Regions from separate parts of the Stenotrophomonas sp. 05N37 genome, predicted to be linked through region 2. Evidence: riboswitches for the same ligand, from Rfam matches in the RefSeq annotation. Region 2 holds a riboswitch; the other holds the start of a gene.
What was found. Region 2 has a riboswitch for glycine ahead of AC1DGC_RS17485 (trimeric intracellular cation channel family protein). Riboswitches for the same ligand answer to the same signal wherever they lie in the genome.
Positions count from the first base shown of each region.

Region 1 (4,181 bases), on a different contig from region 2:
TCTGGATCATCGCGTTGATGAAGCGGTCCAGCTCGTGCAGCGATTCGCTCTCGGTCGGTTCCACCATCAGCGTGCCGGCGACCGGGAAGCTCAGGGTCGGGGCATGGAAGCCGAAATCGATCAGGCGCTTGGCCACGTCCTCGGCGCCGATGCCGGAGGTCTTCTCCAGCGGTCGCACGTCCAGGATGCACTCGTGCGCCACCAGCCCGTTGCGGCCGGTGTACAGGGTCTTGAAGTGCGGGGCCAGGCGCTTGGCGATGTAGTTGGCGTTGAGCAGCGCGACCTGGGTCGCCTTGCGCAGGCCGGCGGTGCCCATCAGGGTGATGTACATCCAGCTGATCGGCAGGATCGAGGCGCTGCCGAAGCTGGCCGCGCTGACCATGCCGACATCGCCTTCGCCGCCCAGCACCTTGGGCAGGAACGGGGCGAGGTGCGACTTGACCGCACACGGGCCCACGCCCGGGCCGCCGCCGCCGTGCGGGATGCAGAAGGTCTTGTGCAGGTTCAGGTGCGACACGTCCGAGCCCCACTTGCCGGGCTTGGCCACGCCGACCAGGGCGTTCATGTTGGCGCCGTCGGTGTACACCTGGCCGCCGTGCTTGTGCACGATCTCGCAGATGTCCACCACCTCTTCCTCGAACACGCCGTGCGTGGACGGGTAGGTGATCATCAGCGCGGCCAGGCGGTCGCTGTACTTCTCCGCATTGACGCGGATGTCATCCAGGTCGACGTTGCCGTTGGCATCGGTCTTGGTCACCACGACCTTCATGCCGCACATCTGCGCCGAGGCGGGGTTGGTGCCGTGCGCCGAATCCGGAATCAGGCAGACATCGCGGTGGCCTTCGCCGCGCGAGCGGTGGTAGGCGCGGATCGCCAGCAGGCCGGCGTACTCGCCCTGCGCGCCGGAGTTCGGCTGCAGGCTCACCGCGTCATAGCCGGTGCACTCCACCAGCATCGCTTCCAGCCCGTCGATCAGTTCCTTGTAGCCGGTGGCCTGGTCGGCCGGGGCCAGCGGGTGGATGTTGGCGAACTCCGGCCAGGTCACCGGGATCATCTCGGCGGTGGCGTTGAGCTTCATGGTGCAGCTGCCCAGCGGGATCATGGTGCGATCCATCGCCAGGTCCTTGTCCGCCAGCGAACGCAGGTAACGCAGCAGTTCGTGCTCGCTGTGGTGGGTGTTGAACACCGGGTGGGTCAGGAAGGCGCTGGTGCGCACCAGGCCGGCCGGCAGTGCATCGGCGGTGGCCGCATCGAGCGCCTCCACATCGACGCTGGCACCGAACAGCTCGCCCAGCGCGATGATGTCGGCGCGGGTGGTCGTTTCATCCAGGCTGATGCCGACCGCGTCGCTGTCGATCGCGCGCAGGTTGATGCGCGCGGCCGCGGCCTTGGCGTGGATCGCCTTGGCGTCGATGCCCTTGACGTGCAGGGTGTCGAAGAAGTGTTCACCCACGTTGACGCCGGCGCCGCGCAGTGCCGCGGCCAGGATCGCGGCCAGGCGGTGCGTGCGGCGGGCGATGCGGGTCAGGCCGTCCGGGCCGTGGTAAACGGCATACATCGAGGCCATTACCGCCAGCAGCACCTGCGCGGTGCAGATGTTGGAGGTGGCCTTCTCGCGACGGATGTGCTGCTCGCGCGTCTGCAGGGTGAGGCGGTAGGCAGGATTGCCCTGCGCATCCACCGACACGCCGATCAGGCGGCCCGGCATCGAGCGCTTGTAGGCGTCGCGGCAGGCCATGAAGGCGGCATGCGGGCCGCCGAAACCGAACGGCACGCCGAAACGCTGCGAGTTGCCGACCACGATGTCCGCGCCCCATTCGCCGGGCGCGGCGATCAGGGTCAGCGCGAGCAGATCGGTGGCCACGGCCACCAGGCCGCCACGCGCGTGCACGGCATCGGCCAGTGCCTTGTAGTCGCCGATATGGCCGAAGGTGTCCGGGTACTGCAGCAGCACGCCGTAGGCTTCGGCGTCCATCGCCTCGGCCGGGGTGCCCACGCGCAGCACGATGCCGAGCGGTTCTGCGCGGGTGCGCAGCAGTTCCAGCGTCTGCGGGTGCACGGCGTCGTGCACGAAGAAGGTGTCGGACTTGCTCTTGGCCGAGCGCTTGGCCAGGGTCATCGCTTCGGCGGCGGCGGTGGCTTCATCCAGCAGCGAGGCGTTGGCGATCTCCATGCCGGTCAGGTCGGCGCACAGGGTCTGGAAGTTGATCAGCGCTTCCATGCGGCCCTGCGAAATCTCGGCCTGGTACGGGGTGTAGGCGGTGTACCACGCCGGGTTCTCCAGCACGTTGCGCAGGATGACGTTCGGGGTGAGCGTGCCGTAGTAGCCCTGGCCGATGAAGGTGCGGAACACCTGGTTCTTGTCGGCGATGGCGCGGATCTTGGCCAGCGCCTGCACTTCGGTCAGCGACTCGGGCAGGTCCAGCGGTGCCGGCGACTTGATCCCGGCCGGGACGATCGCATCGGTCAGCGCGTCCAGCGAGGCGTGGCCGACCACGTCGAGCATCTGCGCGATTTCGGCGTCGTTGGGGCCGATGTGGCGTTCGACGAACGCGTGGCTGTGTTCAAGCTCGCGCAGGGTAGGGGCACGCTGGGCGGAGGTATTCGGGGACATGGCTGGCATCTCGGAGAGTGGGCACGCACGTTCGGAAGGCGGCCGGGTCGAGGTGCTTCGCAGACGCGCGCGAACCACCGGACCTTGCGGTCTTCCTGGGTGCCCCTCTGTCCTTTTGCCTGAGAGTTTAAAAGCGCGCATCTGCGTGCTTCGTGCCCCTTCGGCGCCGGCAGTGGCCGGTCTCTCCAGAGTTTTGCTGCGGGTGGTATCGGGCCTGAGCGATTACGGGCGTTGCGCCTTCGGCAGCGGGTGTCCGCTTCTCCCACCATGGTGCCAGGCGATTATAGCCCAGCGTCCCCGCCGGCAACGGCCTTATGGCACATGAATGAGGGCCGCCGGAGCTGCGTCGATGGCCTTGTCGGCATGGTACCGGGGCCGGCAAAGGCCTATCATGGCCGGATCCTCGTATTCATCTGGCGCCGCCCGTTCCGGGCTGGCGCCCGCCGTGCGTTCACGCATGGCCCAGACGGAAGACCGCATGACGCCCGCCTCGCCCTCGACCCGCCGCCTGGCCCTGCTGCTCGCAGGCCTGGCGATGTTCGGTCCGTTCTCCATCGACACCATTTTCCCGGCCTTCCTGCTGCTCGGCGAGCGCATGCAGGTCGACCAGGTGGCGGTGCAGCAGACCATCAGCGTGTACCTGCTGTTCTACGGCCTGATGAGCCTGGCCCACGGCCCGTTGTCCGATGCGTTTGGGCGCAGGCGGGTGATCATCGGTGGGCTGGTGCTGTTCATCGGTGCCTCGATCGGCTGCGCGCTGTCGCGCGACATGACCACGCTGCTGGTGTTCCGCGCGCTGCAGGGCGTCACCGCGGGGGTCGGGGTGATCGTCGGCCGCGCGGTGATCCGCGACCTGTACCACGGGGCCGACGCGCAGCGGCTGATGAGCCAGGTGTCGATGATCTTCGGCGTCGCCCCGGCAATCGCGCCGATCATCGGCGGCTGGATCCTGCTCGGCGGCGGCGACTGGCCGCTGATCTTCTGGTTCCTGGTGCTGTTCGGCGTGGTCCTGCTGCTCGCCACCGGCAAGTGGCTGCCGGAAACCCACCCGGTGGAGGCGCGCACGCCGCTGTCGATGCGCGAACTGCTGCGCAGCTATGTGCGGATGGGCTCCAACCCGCGCCTGCTGCGCCTGGCCGCCGCCGGTGCATTCAATTTCTCCGGCATCTTCCTGTACATCGCCTCGGCGCCGGTGTTCGTGATGCAGCACCTCAAGCTGGGCGAGGGCGGCTTTGCGTGGCTGTTCATTCCCACCATTGGCGGCATGACGATGGGCTCGTTCCTGTCCGGTCGCATGGCCGGGCGCCTCACCGCGCAGCGCCAGATCGCGATCGGCTTCGGCCTGTGCGCGGTGTCGGCGCTGCTCAACCTGGGCTACGTGTTCTCGGTGCCGCAGATCATGCTGCCGTGGGCCGTGCTGCCGATCTTCCTCGGCGGCGTCGGCATGGCGCTGATCTTCCCGATCCTGGCGCTGGCGGTGCTGGACATGTACCCGCACCAGCGCGGGTTGGCCTCGTCGATGCAGATGTTCATCCAGTTGATGATCAACACCGTGGTGGCCGGCGTG
Region 1 is NZ_JBFTNG010000001.1:705,979-710,159, reverse strand. Features, by position in the region: gene gcvP (aminomethyl-transferring glycine dehydrogenase) at 1-2,623, opposite strand, end outside; glycine riboswitch at 2,712-2,813, opposite strand; gene AC1DGC_RS03220 (multidrug effflux MFS transporter) at 3,093-4,181, shown strand, end outside.
Region 1: another riboswitch for glycine. It lies ahead of gcvP (aminomethyl-transferring glycine dehydrogenase); the one in region 2 lies ahead of AC1DGC_RS17485 (trimeric intracellular cation channel family protein).

Region 2 (4,181 bases):
TCGTTCCGGCGCGCACCGTGGTGTGGGCCGCCGGTGTCGCGGCCTCGCCGTTGGCACGCACGCTGGAGGTGCCGCTGGACCGCGCCGGCCGCGTGCCGGTGCAGCCGGACCTGACCCTGGAGGGCTACCCGGACGTCTTCGTCGCCGGTGACCTGGCCGCGCTCAACCAGGCCGACGGCAAGCCGGTGCCGGGGGTGGCCCCGGCCGCCAAGCAGATGGGCAAGCACGTGGCCGCGATCATCCGTGCGCGGCTGGAAAACAAACCGGCGCCGGGCCCGTTCAAGTACCAGGATTTCGGCAACCTGGCCACGATCGGGCGCATGGCGGCCATCGTGCACCTGGGCAAGCTGCAGCTGTCCGGCGTGCTGGCCTGGTGGTTCTGGCTGGCCGCGCACGTGTTCTTTCTGATCGGTTTCCGCAACCGCATCGTGGTGCTGCTCAACTGGGCGGTGGCGTATTGGAGCTACCAGCGCAGCGCGCGGATCATTTTCGGGGATGACCGGGAGGACCGCCGCGCACGAGCGCCGGCCCCACAGGTGGAAGCTGACACGACACCACCCCGCTAGCGCTGCGGTGCCGCTGCATGGGGCGCCGCGCGGGCGTCGTCCCAGCCCTCGGCACTGCGCAGGCCCCAGACTCCTTCCCCATCGGCCACGCGTTTGACGAAGTAGTCGTAGCGCACCTCCGGCCGCGTCTGCAGCACGGCGTCGAGCTCGTTTGGCCCGAATCGATACCCCCACTCAGTGGCGGGGTGCGTCGTCGTCACTTGGCTGTTGCCTTGGGCTTGCTGTACCACAGCGCATTGACGATGACCCAGCGCTCGCCGAACCGGCCCATGTGGAAGTAGTCCACGAACCACGGCGTTTCCAGCCGCACCGAGGCGGCGTTGCCGGTAACGTCGAGCAGCGTGCAGCGGCGGTTCCACTGGACCTTGGGGGTTTTCAACGCGCCCTGCCGGGTGAGTTCAACCAGCTCCTCCTTCGACATCCGGCGCAGGCCGAGGCGCTCATCCGGGGTATCGCCGAGGATCGCGCGCTTGGCCAGGTCCGGGTGCAGCGAGCGCGCCACGCGGGCCGGGTCACCCTCGAGCTGGCCGTCCACGTAGTCCAGGCAGGTGGCTTCAATCGCGGCACGCGTAGCCGGATCGATGACGGGGGCGGCAGGGTTCGTAGCGCCGGCAACGGCGAGCAGCAGGGCAAGCGGGGTCATCGCAGGGTGTCCCTCGGGTAGGTGGAGCAGCTCATTCCTCGCGGAACAGCGCCAGTTCGGTCAGGCCCAGCTGCAGGTAGGTGAAGGCGGCGGCTTCGTCGCTCATCAGCCCGCCCACCGGCCGGCTGTCCAGCCAGGCGGTAATCGTCGCGTTGTGCGGGTTCACCGCGTCGGCCATCGCCTCCTTGCTCGCCTGGCTTTCCGCGTCCTGCATCCCTTCGCGGATGGCGTCGTCGCAGATGCCCCAGTACTCGGCCAGCGGCATGATGCCCCGGAGTTCGACTGGCACGTGGGTCGGATCGAGGCGAATGCGCGCGCGCTCCACGGCATCGGCGGCGAGCCTGGCGCGGAATGCGTCGGCGGTGCCGCTCTCGCCGTGGCGCAGCGCTGGCGAGTACGCCGCCGTCGCTGCGGGTGGCGCGTCGTCCCGGCCCGGCGACCGGCGCAGGGCCGGTGGGCGGGACATGGCCGCGCGCAGCCAGGCAAGCCGTCTGCGATGGAGATCGAACATCCCGGTTCCCTCCGCGTGGTGGCCGATTGTGGCCTACCTTGCAGCCCCCAACCAGTACCGACGCACCCTCAGGACGAGGTGTCTGCCGCCTGCAACCAGGCCAGTTTGTGCGCGCGTGGCTGGCGCTTGAGCTGCCATTCGGCCCGGGAGGCGGCCGCCCGGTCCGGATAGGCGCGCATGGCCAGCAGCTTCAGCGGCGGGTTGGCGCGCGTGTACCGGGCCCCCTTGCCGGCCAGGTGGGCCTGGAAGCGCGCGTCCACGTCGTTGCTGATGCCGGCGTAGTAGCTGCCATTGCGGCATTCCAGCAGGTAGACGTACCAGGGGGCGGGTTCAGCGGGCATACCGGGATTATCCACCGGGGCGCGGCCGCTGGCTGCTAGAATCCGCCCCGGATGCAGGAGAGAGGTGCCACGCTGGCACCCGCCGAAGGCGCAGGCTCCCATAATCGCTCAGGCCGGTGGTTCGATACGCCACCAACCATGCATCCAGTACGCCGATCTGGAGAGAGGTCTTCAATGACCCGCCGAAGGGGCACGTGGCCTTGGCCACTGAACTCTCAGGCAAAAGGACAGCGGGAGCGGCAACGGTTTCCCCACCCCCACGACAGTGCCCTGCGCTGGTGTGCCGGGTGCGTGTTGCCGTCCCCCGCCTGACGCGTCCGGATGCTTTCCCATGCTGCTCTCCCTGATCTACCTCATCGCCATCTCCGCCGAAGCCATGACCGGCGCGCTCTCCGCCGGGCGCCGACGCATGGACCTGTTCGGCGTGGTCATCATCGCCTGCGTCACCGCACTGGGCGGAGGCTCGCTGCGCGACATCGTGCTGGGCCACTACCCGCTGGGCTGGGTGAAGCACCCGGAGTACCTGGGGTTCACCATCTGCGCGGCCTTGATCGCCACCTGGGTGGCGCGCTGGATGCACCACTTCCGCCGCACGTTCCTGGTATTGGATGGACTGGGGCTGATCTGTTTCACCCTGATCGGCTGTGCGGTGGCGCGCGATGCCGGCCACGCCGCGCCGATCGTGCTGATCGCGGGCATGTTGACCGGCGCCTTCGGCGGCGTGCTGCGCGATGTGCTGTGCAATGAGGTGCCGCTGATCTTCCAGAAGGAACTGTATGCGGTGATCACGCTGTTCACCGGTGCGGCGTACCTGGGCCTGCTGGAGCTGGGCGTATCGCTCAACGCGGCCACGCTGTGGTGCCTGGGCGGTGGCTTCCTGCTGCGCCTGCTGGCGATCCACTTCAAGTGGGAAATGCCGAAGTTCGTGTACCGCGACGAGGTGCATTGAACGGCACGTTCAATGCACTCTTCCATGACCAAGGTCATGTGAACGCGGCAGGCCTCTCGCGGTACCATGGCGCCCCCGCCCCTCCCGGGACGGCATCCAGCCACGCTGCGGCATTCGACCAGCGGCCCCGCCAGACAACCCCCATTTCGCCTCACCTGCCCCCACGGGCCGGTACACCATGGACGCGCCGGCTGTTGGGCTTGCGCGCAGGATGCCCATGTCTGCTTCGCCGCCGCGCCGCCGTCTGTTGAAACCGCTGTTGGTCCTGGCCGTGCTGGCCGCCGCCGTGATCGCCTGGCGGGCCCTGTCGCCCGCCCCCGCCGCCGATCCCGCGCCTGCCGCCAACGCCACCCCGGTGCGCGTGGCCACGGTGGTGCGCGACGACCTGGTGGTGCGCCTGAAGGCACTGGGCACGGTCACCCCGTTGCACACGGTGAGCCTGCGCAGTCGCGTGGATGGCGAGCTGCTGCGGCTGTCCTTCCGCGAGGGTGAACACGTCAAGGCCGGCGACCTGATTGCCGAGATCGACCCGCGCCCGTACCAGGTGGCGCTGGCGCGTGCGCTGGGCACCCAGCAGCAGAACCTGGCCGAACTGGACAACGCGCAGACCCAGCTCAACCGTTACAGCGAACTGCAGGCCAAGCACTTCGTCTCCGCGCAGGACCTGAGCGACCAGCAGAGCAAGGTGCGCCAGCTGCAGGGCCGGCGCCAGACCGACCAGGCCGCGGTGGATGAAGCCCGCCTGCAGCTGCAGTACACCCGCATCACCGCGCCGGTGGCCGGGCGCATGGGCCTGCGCAACGTGGACGTGGGCAACCTGGTGCGCAGCAGCGACAGCGAACCGTTGGCCACCATCACCCAGACCACGCCGATCAGCGTGCTGTTCACCGTGCCCGAGCCGGACCTGCCGGCCGTGGTGGCGGCCGTGCGCGCCACGCCCGACCTGACCGTGGAAGCCTGGGACCGCGAGGAGCGCACGGCGCTGGGCGACGGCGTGCTCGCCAGTCTGGACAACCGCATCGATACCGCCACCGGCACGCTGAAGCTGCGCGCGCAGTTCGCCAACGCCGACGAGGCGCTGTTCCCCAACCAGTTCGTCAACATCCGTCTGCAGGTCAGCAGCAGCGATGCCGTGGTGATCCCCAATGCCGCCGTGCAGTTCGGCAGCAAG
Region 2 is NZ_JBFTNG010000008.1:5,527-9,707, reverse strand. Features, by position in the region: gene AC1DGC_RS17510 (NAD(P)/FAD-dependent oxidoreductase) at 1-566, shown strand, start outside; gene AC1DGC_RS17505 (hypothetical protein) at 563-703, opposite strand; gene AC1DGC_RS17500 (nuclear transport factor 2 family protein) at 763-1,209, opposite strand; gene AC1DGC_RS17495 (hypothetical protein) at 1,241-1,720, opposite strand; gene AC1DGC_RS17490 (GIY-YIG nuclease family protein) at 1,789-2,061, opposite strand; glycine riboswitch at 2,106-2,200, shown strand; glycine riboswitch at 2,209-2,300, shown strand; gene AC1DGC_RS17485 (trimeric intracellular cation channel family protein) at 2,393-3,010, shown strand; gene AC1DGC_RS17480 (MdtA/MuxA family multidrug efflux RND transporter periplasmic adaptor subunit) at 3,228-4,181, shown strand, end outside.